4 regions of the Peribacillus sp. NPDC097198 genome follow, and region 1 is predicted to be linked to each of the others. Evidence: riboswitches for the same ligand, from Rfam matches in the RefSeq annotation. Region 1 holds a riboswitch; each other region holds the start of a gene.
What was found. Region 1 has a riboswitch for S-adenosylmethionine ahead of ACIQXQ_RS00830 (methionine ABC transporter ATP-binding protein). Riboswitches for the same ligand answer to the same signal wherever they lie in the genome.

Region 2: another riboswitch for S-adenosylmethionine. It lies ahead of ACIQXQ_RS15235 (sugar ABC transporter substrate-binding protein); the one in region 1 lies ahead of ACIQXQ_RS00830 (methionine ABC transporter ATP-binding protein).
Region 3: another riboswitch for S-adenosylmethionine. It lies ahead of ACIQXQ_RS09670 (bifunctional homocysteine S-methyltransferase/methylenetetrahydrofolate reductase); the one in region 1 lies ahead of ACIQXQ_RS00830 (methionine ABC transporter ATP-binding protein).
Region 4: another riboswitch for S-adenosylmethionine. It lies ahead of ACIQXQ_RS04110 (methionine biosynthesis PLP-dependent protein); the one in region 1 lies ahead of ACIQXQ_RS00830 (methionine ABC transporter ATP-binding protein).

What each region holds. Positions count from the first base shown of each region.
Region 1 covers NZ_JBIWDO010000001.1:158,067-161,279, reverse strand. The annotation lists gene ACIQXQ_RS00835 (O-acetylhomoserine aminocarboxypropyltransferase/cysteine synthase family protein) at 1-1,194, shown strand, start outside; SAM riboswitch class I at 1,307-1,418, shown strand; gene ACIQXQ_RS00830 (methionine ABC transporter ATP-binding protein) at 1,564-2,598, shown strand; gene ACIQXQ_RS00825 (methionine ABC transporter permease) at 2,591-3,213, shown strand, end outside.
Region 2 covers NZ_JBIWDO010000008.1:76,100-79,312, forward strand. The annotation lists gene ACIQXQ_RS15230 (sugar ABC transporter ATP-binding protein) at 1-782, opposite strand, end outside; gene ACIQXQ_RS15235 (sugar ABC transporter substrate-binding protein) at 850-1,965, opposite strand; SAM riboswitch class I at 2,079-2,185, opposite strand; gene ACIQXQ_RS15240 (GTP-binding protein) at 2,275-3,213, opposite strand, start outside.
Region 3 covers NZ_JBIWDO010000004.1:382,193-385,405, reverse strand. The annotation lists gene metH (methionine synthase) at 1-38, opposite strand, end outside; gene ACIQXQ_RS09670 (bifunctional homocysteine S-methyltransferase/methylenetetrahydrofolate reductase) at 31-1,878, opposite strand; SAM riboswitch class I at 1,985-2,083, opposite strand; gene ACIQXQ_RS09665 (MOSC domain-containing protein) at 2,194-2,835, opposite strand.
Region 4 covers NZ_JBIWDO010000002.1:221,413-224,625, forward strand. The annotation lists gene metC (cystathionine beta-lyase) at 1-757, opposite strand, end outside; gene ACIQXQ_RS04110 (methionine biosynthesis PLP-dependent protein) at 754-1,866, opposite strand; SAM riboswitch class I at 1,951-2,065, opposite strand; gene fumC (class II fumarate hydratase) at 2,385-3,213, shown strand, end outside.

The DNA of each region.
Region 1 (3,213 bases):
ACAGATCATGCAGCGAATCTATTTGGATTAAAAGAGAATGGTTACATCTATACGAGGCTTCACAATCCCACTGTCAGTGTCTTTGAAGAAAGAATGGCCCTGTTAGAAGGGGGAATCGGTGGATTGGCAGTTGCAAGCGGCATGGCCGCTATATCCCTTTCCATCCTTAATATCGCTGGTATGGGGGATGAAATCGTTTCTGCTTCAACACTGTACGGCGGGACCTATAATTTATTTGAAAATACACTCCCTAAATACGGAATCAAAGTGAAATTCGTCTCACCTGATGATCCGGAAAATTTCAAACGGGCAATCACTCCACGAACGAAGGCCATATTTGCCGAAACAATCGGCAACCCAAGCTTAAGGGTTCTTGATATCGAAGCAGTGGCGGAAATAGCCCACGAAGCAGGGATACCTCTTATTATTGATAACACTTTCGCAACGCCGTATCTGTGCCGACCAATTGACTTTGGGGCGGATATTGTCATCCATTCAGCTACAAAGTGGCTATTGGGTAATGGTACGACATTAGGGGGAGTCATCATCGACGGTGGTAAATTCGATTGGAATTCGCCTAATTATCCAGGCTTTACGGAACCTGACCCTAGTTACGATGGACTTGTCTATTCCGAAGCGGTAGGGCCTGCTGCCTTTATTACGAAAGCGCGTGTGCAATTGCTTCGGGATTTGGGACCGACGTTAAGTGCTCAAAGTGCATTCCAGTTCACGCTTGGCCTGGAAACGCTCCATGTCAGGATGAAGGAACACCTGTTGAATACGAGGACAGTCATTCAATACTTGGAGAACCATCCGGCAGTCTCATGGGTTTCTTATCCGGGTAACGATGATCATCCCGATAAAGCCCTTGCAGATAAATACTTGCCTAAGGGAGCCGGATCTGTGGTGACGTTTGGAATTAAGGGGGGACGTGAAGCAGGTTCCACACTCATCAATTCGGTTGAGTTATGGTCGCATGTCGCCAATGTCGGGGATGCTAAAAGCCTAATCATCCACCCAGCAAGTACAACTCACCAGCAATTGAATGATGCAGGACTGGTCAAGGCCGGTGTCAGTGCCGACCAGGTTCGCCTTTCAATCGGTATTGAAAATGTAGACGATTTACTTGAAGATCTAGAGCAAGCGATTGAAAAAGCGACGAATATCGTGTCAGTGAATTCTCAAAGAGTTTAATGGAGAAACAGGTACACCCTAGGATTTTACATTGCACTCCTTTTTTATCTGTGTTAAAATTTCAGACATAGTAAAGTGAATGTTAAGACAAAAAAGAATAGTCCATATATAGCTCTTATCAAGAGAGGTGGAGGGATGTGCCCGTTGAAACCCGGCAACCGACAAGGATTTTCCTTGGAAAGGTGCCAATTCACACAAAGCGTAGAGGCTTTGGGAGATGAGAGGAAGGCCTGCTTTTCCCTGCCTTTCTGCTCATGCAGAAGGGCTTTTTCTATTTTCTTTGAATCATAGTTGGATAGATTCATCAGGAGGCCATAAAAATAAATCGACTAAATTCATAGGCTTAATTGGATAAAGAGGTGAGCATACATGATTACATTGTCAAACGTCAGTAAACTTTTTCGAACAGGAAAAGCAAATAGCGAAACGATTCATGCCGTGAATAGTGTGAATTTAGAAATAAATAAAGGCGAGATTTTCGGAGTCATCGGATACAGTGGGGCTGGCAAGAGTACGCTCATACGTATGCTGAATGGGTTGGAACGGCCTACTGAGGGCTCCGTGAACGTTGCGGGAAATGAAGTTTCAACAATTAAAGGGTCTAAGCTTCGTAAAGCCCGTCAAGAGATTAGCATGATTTTTCAGCATTTTAATCTCTTGTGGTCAAGGACCGTTCAAGAAAATATATCCTTTCCTCTGGAAATTGCGGGCATCTCCAAGCAAGAACGCATCAAGCGCGTCAATGAACTCATTAAGTTAGTTGGATTGGAAGGAAGAGAAAAAGCGTATCCATCGCAGCTAAGTGGTGGACAGAAGCAAAGGGTGGGAATAGCGAGGGCTCTTGCCAATAACCCGAAAGTGCTTTTGTGTGATGAGGCCACGTCCGCTCTAGATCCCCAGACAACCGATTCCATCCTGGAATTGCTTGTGGATATAAATCAACGCCTTGGTTTAACCATTGTCTTGATTACACATGAGATGCATGTCATTCGGAAGATTTGCAATCGAGTGGCTGTGATGGAAAGTGGACGGGTAGTCGAACAGGGAGCTGTCCTGGAAGTATTCAGAAACCCTAAAGAACAGATGACTAAGCGTTTTGTTCAGCAGGTGACAGAACCAGAAGAGACAAAAGAAACGATGGAGCATTTGTTTGAACGGTATCCAGCAGGAAAAGTGATTCAACTGACATTCGTGGGGGATCATGCAGAAAGCCCGTTGATCACAAAATTGGTACGTAATTTTGAGTTGGATGTGAACATTGTCCAGGGGAAGATATCACAAACGAGAAGCGGCTCATATGGAACATTGTTCATCCACCTTGATGGCAGTGAAGATGAAATGCTCCGCGCAATCGAATTCATAAAAGCACAGCAGGTAGGCGTGGAGGTGATTACTCATGCTTGAAGAATTATTGCCGAATGTAGATTGGGAAGACATCATAGAAGCGACGAAAGAAACGCTGTATATGACAAGTATTTCAGTTGTAGCGACCTTTTTTATAGGGATACTATTGGGGTTGCTTCTGTTTTTAACAGGCAAGGGGAATATGTGGGAGAATCGGGGCGTTAACGGTGTGTTAAGTGCTTTCGTTAATATTTTCCGTTCGATTCCATTCCTTATCTTGATTGTATTATTAATTCCGTTCACCAAATTACTTGTCGGTAGCATGATTGGTGAGAATGCGGCATTACCAGCACTCATTATCGGTGCAGCACCGTTTTATGCGCGGATGGTCGAAATCGGCCTTCGTGAGATTGATAAAGGCGTGATTGAAGCGGCTAAATCAATGGGAGCCAAAACCAGCACCATCATTTATAAGGTCCTCCTTCCAGAATCGATGCCGGCCCTTATATCAGGCATCACGGTAACATCGATTGCATTGGTTGGATACACGGCAATGGCAGGTGTCATCGGGGCTGGTGGATTGGGTAACTTAGCCTATCTGGACGGTTATCAACGGAATCACAACGACGTTACCCTGGTAGCGACGATTGTCATATTAATTATTGTCTTCATCAT
Region 2 (3,213 bases), on a different contig from region 1:
ATCACCGCACCTATCTCGGCATTCACGACGGGAAACTGTTCTTCCATTGACTTTCCAAGCATCTGCTCAATCACTTCGTTTTGTGTGATATCACTGATTCTACTGCGCCTCACACTCTTCCCATTTCTCATGATTGTAATGTCCTCACACACTTCAAATATCTCGGGTAGACGATGAGAAATGAAAATAATGCCTACACCACGTTGCTTCAGCTCATTCACAATCCGGAATAGTTCCGTTGTTTCCGTATGGCTTAACGGAGCAGTCGGCTCATCAAGAATCAAGAATTTACATGCGGTTGAAACGGCCCTAGCTATCAAGACCATCTGCTTTTCGGCCAACGTAAGGTCCCTTACCAGTTTTTTCGAAGACACATGGATGTTCATTTCTTCCAAGATTTCCGTCGCTTTTCTATGTAATTCCTTCCACTTGATGATTTGTTTTCTCCCCATGTTCTGTACGGATTCATTCAGCATCACGTTCTCCGCAACCGTTAAATAAGGAATGAGGGCCGTATCCACTTCCTGATACACAATTTGAATGCCAGCTTCCTGTGCCGACTTTGGCGAACGGATATCCTGTACCTGGCCATTTAGAAAAATGTCGCCGGTATAATGGACATGAGCTCCTGATAAGACTTTCATTAGCGTCGATTTCCCTGCTCCATTTGCGCCGACCAATGCATGTGCTGTTCCCGACTGTACTGAAAAATCAACTTCACTAAGCGCTTTTACACCTGGAAACTCAATCGATATTTGTTTCATTTCTAGTTGAATGCCCATGTCCAATCCCTCCCATTAAACAGACACTCTCTTCAACTTGAAAGAGAGTGTCTACTGATTCTGATCGTTACTTCTTATAATGTTCTTTCAATACTTTCATCCAGTCTTCTTCAAATTCCGTTGATACTCCCCAGCCTTGAACAATGCCGGATAGATTGGTCATGTTGACAGCGTCCTTCGATGATTGAAGCTGTTTTTGAGATATCAATGATGCTTCTAAATCATAGGTTTGCGGCGTTTCTTCCCCCGCTAGTTTTTTCGCTAGCAGTCTCATATTCACTGCACCAATCAACTTCGGATCAACCGCTGCGGTATACGACCATGAGCTTCCTTTTGTTTGAATCTCCTGAAGGTCAGCATTGGACACGTCAATACCATAGATTTTCACTTCATCGCGCCCCGCTTCTTTTATCGCACGAGCTGCTCCGATAGCGAATGCATCCCAGGTTGCGAAAATTGCGTCTATTTTACCTTTTGGATACTTGTTCAACATCGCCGAGACGGCATTTTGCGTCTGGACCGAAGTATCTGAAGATGCCACTCCGAATCTTTCAATTTCATGAATGCCAGGATTTTCTTTCAGCTTTTCTTGATACACGGCATTTCTTCTCACCATAGGAGGGAAACCATCTACCCAAAGGTATGCAATGTTCGCTTCGCCTTTTTGCTCTTCAATCAATTTGTCAAAAGCAAGAGTTGCCAATGCTTCGTCATCTTGTGAGGTTACTGTTACCCCATCAATTTTCGTTAAATCGCCGATGGAATCGAATGTGACTACGCTTTTCCCTGCATCAACCAACTTTTGTACGTCATTCACTGTCGCTGCATCATCACCATGGGAAATGATATAGCCATCATAGTCTTCCTCCAGAGCCTGAGCGATGGCGTCATGGAATTTAGCCGTATCGCCATTGGCCGTAAAAGTATCTACTTGGAAGCCAAGTGCTTCTCCTTCTTCTTGCGCCCCTGCTAAGTATTGGGCAGTGTGATCATCGCCGCCAATTTTACGAATGACTTTAATTTTAGCTCCCTCGCCTTTCGCAAATCGCTCTGGAACATTTTCAAAAGATACCTTTTCCTCTTTTTTCGCTTCCCCTGTACTTTGTCCCGAAGAACACCCCGTCAAAAGCAACGCCGAAGCGATGACTGAAACGAAAGCTCCTTTTAAAATTGATCTTCCCATTTTAATTCCCCCTATTTTTTACATTATTCTTATCTGTTAGCTCGGCATAAACACAAAATAAAAACCTCTCTAAAATAGAGAGGTTTAATCAGCTGGTTTGCAGACTTATCCCTCTCTTATCTGTCAAAACATTTCTGTTTTGCAGGATTTAGCACCAATTCCTAATTGGAACGGTTGCTGGGCATCGTAGGGCCAGTCCCTCCGCCACTCTTGATAAGAGAATATAATGTGTTACGTTTCGTTATGGTAAGTACCACTTTATAGGGATATAGTCATTAAGTCAATAGTTTTTAGAATATTTTAAATGTTTTATTTTCCTTGCAGTTTCGCCAGGCGTCTTTTCTCGATTTTTTCAAGGCGTTCGAATTGGCGCAGTTTCACTTCGAACAGGGTAATCGGATCACGGTAGACTTCAGGATTTTGTCTCATATGTTCCAATGTAGCCTGCTGTTCTTTGATTTCGGCTTTCGTCTGTTCGATATTTTTTTCAAGGATGGAAAATGGACTGCGGTAGAACAGGGATATGTCACGTTCCAAGGATTTTTCGAACAATCCAAACTGAGTAAGGAATCTGTCACTGATCATATCGGCAACATCCTGGAAGTCTTCATTTTCCAAGAACTTCTTATATCGATTGTACATATTCGCTTTATTTTGCGGAATGGCACCAAATAGCTTCCCGGCTCCCTTAAGAATCAACTGAGATGGGGTCCTTCTTAGTAATATATTTACATTTTCTATCCGGATGCTGCTTGTCATCCGGTCCGCATCACGGCGCCAGTCATCCAAGACCCGGAAGTCCCCGGCCAGTACAATACGTTCTTCTTTGTATAGCTCATTGAAGCCTGCGCTCATCTCATCCATGAACTGTTGGCTTTGCGTGAATTCTAACTCAGATGTAGCAATCCAGTCTTGAAGCGAGCGGAAATACTGCGGCATGATTTTATCGGATATAAATGCCTGGATCCGATCGTTCATTTCCTGATTCAACTGTATATGCACTTGGCTAAAGTCACTATTCTCAGATAATGTTTTAGAGCAATCACGCAGTAATTCAGGAATTCGTGTGGAAAGCTGTTTTTTCACTTCTTCTTTTAATAAGCGATAAGATCTTGTAATGTTTTCGGTTTTTTCTTTTTCCAAATCAGTCAACTGATTCGTAGCGCCATTCAACTTCACTTCCATCTGTTCATTCCAAGAAATCGAATGCTCGCATTTCCGTTCATTCGCTGCCCGTTTTTCTAATAG
Region 3 (3,213 bases), on a different contig from region 1:
TTTGATTGTAATTGCACGTTAATTTCCCTTTTACTCATGTCCTGCCACCTCAGATGTTTGTTTACGATCATGATCCTTAATATATGTAGTAAGTTCCGCTGTCATTTCATAGCGTAAGAAAGGCGTTATTAAGTAAATTCCCTTGAACCTCTCTTGGGCTGCGTCTACCAATTCCCTTGCTATATTTATAGCTTCAATCCTTGATTTTACTGGATCAGCTCCCGCTGAGGCCATTGCTTTCCGTACACTGTCAGGTAATTTAATCCCCGGTATTTCATTATGGATGAATTCGGCATTCCTCGTACTGGTAAGGGGCATTATCCCCATGAAAATCGGTGTTTCCAAATGTTTTGTCGCCTGATAGACTTCTTCTATTTGTTCTACTGAATAAACTGGCTGTGTCAAAAACGAATGAGCACCGCAAGCGATTTTCTTTTCCATTCTCTGAACAGCCTTATCGAGATATTTCACATTTGGATTAAAAGCTGCGGAAATCTTGAAATTAGCCCGTTTCCCTAGACTTTGTCCGGAATAGGAGTAGCCCTCATTGAATTGCTTAACCAGACTTATCAAATCGAATGAAGATAAATCATAGACAGACGTTGCCCCCGGGAAATCACCAATCTTAGAAGGATCCCCAGTGATAACTAAAACTTCATCCAGCCCGACTGTATGCAACCCCATTAAATGGGATTGCAATCCAATAAGATTTCGGTCCCTGCACGTAATATGGACCATCGGATTCACCCCTAATTCAGCCTTTAATAAATTGGCTAAGGTCGAATTCGATATCCTTGGTGAAGCAAGTGAATTATCAGCTAAAGTAATGGAATCCACCCCAGCTTTTTTCAAGGCTTCAGCTCCTGCCATAAACGTTTCGATTCCTAACTTTTTCGGTGGATCAAGCTCAACTAGGATCGTTCTATCCGTTTTTGCCTTTTCATGAAGAGCTAATTCTTGTTTTTGGTTATTCACTTCAATAATTTCTATATGTCGAGCTTTCGTAATTTTTTCCTTGACTGGCGCTAAAGTGCCAATCATTTCGTTCACAGCTTGTATATGTAGTGGTGTCGTACCACAGCAACCCCCTATAATGGTTGCTCCTTGTTTTCGTAATTCGAGTGCACTTGAACCGAAATATTCTGGTTCCGCTTTATAGACCAGTCTCCCATCCACATAATCTGGAAGACTTGCATTAGGATAGATAGCAATCGACGCCTGCATAGGCAATTTCACTTCTTCCAGTGCCCTTATCATATGATGGGGGCCCAGACGGCAATTCACCCCAACGACATCTGCACCTAGGTACTCTAGCTTTTGAAAAGCTTCATTCAAATGAAATCCATTTTGAAGATTTCCAAGTTCATGCATCGATACATTTGCAATAATCGGCAGGTCCGTTTCCTTTTTAGCAATTTGAAGCACCGTTTCAAGCTCTTCAAAATCATAGAATGTTTCAAGAAGAATTCCATCGGGATCTTCCAGGAGCAAACTGTATAATTGTTCTCGAAAACCCCGTTTTATTTCTTCTATACTTAAATCCGATTTACGTATACTACGCTGGGCCCCAATTGTACCAAAAACATAAGCCTTCCCTTTCGCTACTTGTTTAGCAAGGCTGACTCCTTGGCGATTGATCCGACTGACTTCTTCCTCCAGCCCATACCGTTTCAATTTATTGAAATTGGCACCATATGTATTGGTTTGCAGAATATCTGCACCCGCTTCTAAATAGGCCCTATGTATAGACTCAATTTTATCAGGATTGGTGCAATTTATTTCCTCATAACATTGATCGATTCCATAGGAGTACAACAACGTACCCATCGCGCCGTCTCCAACTAGCATTCTTTCCTTCAATTCACTACGAAAATCCAATTAGTACACCCTCTCTTAAAAACACTATGGTTTTTGTCGGTTTCTATGAGTGTGAGAGTAAAGAAAAAAAACCTTCTCAAAGAAGAAGGCTTTTTTCGAAACATTCTCCTCATCTATCAAGCTCTGCTTGCTGGATTTAGCACCTTTGCCTAGGCTGGTTGCTGAGGTTTCATTGGGCCAGTCCCTTCACCTCTCTCGATAAGATTTATTAAATTTAATTTTCTAAACATTTCAAAATTTATTTATATTTAATTTACATGAATCATCTGATAATTTCAAGAGTATATTTTCATTTTTTCATTTTCTTCAGACTTTTTAACGATACATCCTTTTAGAAAGCAAGACTCCCCATTCTTCTGACAAGGATTCAATGGAAAGCAAGGACATTGCCCCCTCCTCCCCATCACGCTTATGAAGGATGACATCCGTTGCATAAAGTACCGTAACCTTATCTTGAAGCCTATCCAATAACACGATATCATCTTGTTGGCCAATTACCCCTTCTTGTAAGACCCTAGCAAAATAGCCAGTTAGATTAGTGTCCATCACCAATTTCAAAAACTCTGGCTCTTTGTTAAAGTGGGAGATGGTCGAGCAAGGAATACGCCCCTGTGTAATCTGAATAACGGTCCCGCCAATGCGATAGATATCGCCTATAAACGTTTGACGTTCAGTCATTCCAGCAATCGTCAAATTCTCCCCAAATGCAGGGATGGAAAGCTGCTTATTGAATGTTCGATTCCATAAATCATAATGCTCAAAGGGATAAAAACATAGAGCACGGTCAGGCCCTCCATGGAACTTTCTATTACCCACTCCATCCCCATCAATCCCTGATTTTGTTACGGTGATATAGTCGATGGCCTTCTTATCCATTGCCGTTTTGATCTTTACCCCCGAAAGCTCCTCCTCTTTTGGCATCCCAATTTGAAGAGACATGATTTTACGATTTTCCATTGGACATCTTCCATTTCTTTTAAATTTCCAGATTGCAATAAAGAAACATTCTTTATATTCAATCTATTCAATTATTTGATTATACCAAACAAAAGCAATAACCTCTTTACTAGGTATAAAATTCGATGTGAAAAGAGAATGATATAAAAATAATCCCTTTGTTTTAGTAATTTAGTTGCTATTTCCAAATTAATTATGATAGAATATGAACACAATATATAGTCGAAAAAGACAATCCGTCGCCTATATGTTGATTCACGATTAATTTCCTCATTGTCGCTCTTTAGGGGGCGAATTTTTTTGTCTCCTTTTAAAAAGGATGGAAAACAGTAGATCCTTACTAATTATTTATACCTAACAAGTAACTACCAAATTGAA
Region 4 (3,213 bases), on a different contig from region 1:
GGACGGATAGGGTTTTCAGACCTCTCATCACAAGCCAGGCATCCTGAACACCGAGCACCGCTCCAAAAGAGTTTTGGAGGGAACCAAGTCTATCGGCAAGGTCCGGGTCTTTTACGACGGCAAGGCCTGCTACGACATCACTATGTCCAGACAAAAATTTCGTTGCACTGTGCAGGACAATATCGGCCCCGAGGTTTAACGGTCTTTGCAGGGCAGGTGTCAGGAATGTATTGTCTACAAAGCTTAATGCGCCAATGCTTTTGGCGATATCACATACCGCTTTAATATCGGTTACTTTAAGCAAGGGATTGGAAGGCGTTTCAATATAGATTGCTCGCGTATTTGGCTGGATGGCCGCTTTTACACTCTCAAGATCCGTCATATCCACGAAGGTATGTTCGATGTTAAAACGGGTCAGCACGGTTGTTACCATTCGGAATGTGCCTCCGTATACATCTTCAGAGATGACGATATGGTCACCGGCAGAAAGCAGGAGGAAAGCCGTTGAAATGGCAGCCATCCCGGATGAAAAAGCGAATCCGCGCGTGCCTTCTTCCAGTTCCGCAATGATATCTTCCAGTGCTTCTCGCGTCGGATTCCCGCTCCGGCTGTAATCGTATTTGCCAAATTGATCAATGTCGGTTTGATGGAAGGTGGAAGCATGCTGGATCGGAACACTCACCCCACCTGTTGTTGGATCGAATTTATGTTGGTTGTGTAGTAATTTGGTTTCAAAACTGAATTCTTGGTTTGTCATCGTATTGCCTCCTTTTTTACTTGAGCAAATGCCTGCTGCAGGTCTTCGATTAAATCTCCGCTGTCCTCGATGCCGACAGAGAATCGAAGGAGTCGATTGCAAACTCCATTTGCCGTTCTAACTTCAAGAGGCATATCGGCATGTGTCTGTGTCGCCGGATACGTGATGAAGCTTTCGACGCCACCAAGGCTTTCGGCAAATGAAATCAATGAAAGGGACTGTAGAAATGGGTTGACCACCGCTTCATCATTGACCCGGAATGAAATCATGCCGCCACGACCAGGATAGAGAACATCCGTTACACTTTCATGTTCCGTCAAATAATCAACGATAACCTTGGCGTTCTTTTCATGACGCTCCATTCTCAGTGCCAAGGTTTTCATCCCGCGCATCAACAGCCACGAATCAAATGGGCTCAAGACCGCTCCCATACCATTATGGTGGAAAGCAAGGGACTCACATAACTCGGCGCCTTTTGCCACAATCAAGCCGGCCAACACGTCATTATGGCCACCTAGATATTTCGTTGCACTGTGAATCACGATGTCAGCACCAAGTAAGAGGGGCTGTTGGATGATCGGCGTGTAAAAAGTATTGTCAACAATCAATAGTAAATTGTATTGTTTGGCAAGAGCGGCGACGGCTGGAATGTCCGTTTGCTGCATAAGAGGATTTGTGGGAGTTTCAATAAAGATGGCCTTTGTTTGAGGGGTGATTGCTTTTTCAATTTCCTCCAGGCAACATGTATTGACATATTCGCATTGTAGCCCCCATTTTTTAAAGCCATGCTCTAATAAACGATATGTACCGCCATATAAATCTTCGCTACTGATCCATGCATCCCCTGATTTGAATAAGGAAAGGATGGTGGCAATGGCAGCCATTCCCGAACTGCATGCATATCCTTGATCGCCATGTTCTAGTTTGGCGATAGATTGCTCCAATAGCTGGCGTGTAGGGTTTCCTGTTCGTGTATAGTCGAATCCTGTTGATTGACCAATTCCTTCGTGACGGAAAGCCGTCGAGAAGTAAACGGGCGGATTGACCGTTCCTGTCGCCGTTTCACTGCGGTTTCCAAGCTGAGCAAGATAGGTTTCTGTTTTGTACATAATTTTCACTGCTCCTTTTAGTTAAATAAAATAAAAAAAGTCTTCTTTAAGAAGAAGACTTGAATAAGTAGGATAGAGTCATTCTTCTTATCTTCCAAGTTACACAAACTTGTGGAATTAGCACCTTTTCATTGGTTTGAAACAAATGAAGGTTGCTGAGGTGTCATAGGGCCATTCCCTCTACCTCTCTCGATAAGAGTTTTGATTATTCAATTTCTTTTGAATTTACTATAAATATAGGATTCTGTCAAGGACATTCCTAATAGACGGTTATTTGGGACTAGCTATTATGGAACATGTATCAGATTTATCATTATAAAATTACGAATTCAACAGAGTAATAGAACCGGATTCAGATTAAACGGACTTTTCTGAAGGAAAAGGTCATTTGTGTTCCGTTTTTTTTGCTTTACAATAATAAAGTTTGTACAATATATAGGGGATCATATAAAACGTCATTATTCATTACATATACATATTGTTTCTCAGTGGATAGTGCGAATATAGGAGGAGAACACATGGAATATAGAATCGAACGAGATACAATGGGGGAAGTAAAAGTTCCTGCTGATAAGTACTGGGGTGCTCAAACGGAAAGAAGCCGTAATAACTTCAAAATCGGTTATGAAAAAATGCCGATTGAATTAGTTCATGCATTTGCTTACGTAAAACAAGCGGCAGCAAAAGTGAATTTTGAACTTGGCGATCTTTCAGAAGTGAAGAAGGATGCCATCGTTAAAATTTGTGGTGAAATCCTTGAAGGGACGCTTGACGAACATTTCCCACTTGTCGTCTGGCAAACTGGTAGCGGCACACAAAGTAATATGAACGTGAATGAAGTTGTCGCAAACAAAGGGAATAAATGGTTAGAGGAAAAAGGCGAAACTGAGATGCTTCACCCGAATGATGATGTTAACAAAGCGCAAAGCTCTAACGATACATTCCCGACAGCCATGCATATCGCAGCTTATATGGAAGTTGCCGAAAAATTGGTACCGGCCATTAAAGTGCTTCGTGACACATTCGAAGCCAAAGAAAAAGAATTCTGGGATGTCGTGAAAATTGGACGGACCCATCTTCAAGATGCGACACCACTAACTCTTGGCCAAGAAATCTCCGGTTGGAAAGCAATGCTTGGTAAAGATTTGGCGATGATCGAAGAAAGTAGCCAAAAATTATTGAACCTTGCATTGGGCGGTACGGCTGTAGGGACTGGAATCAATACGAAAAAAGAATTCCCGGCACTTTCTGCTAAACAAATCGCAGCGGATACAGGACATTCATTTGTCACATCGGATAATAAGTTCCATGCTTTAACAAGCCATAACGAAATTGTTTATGCACACG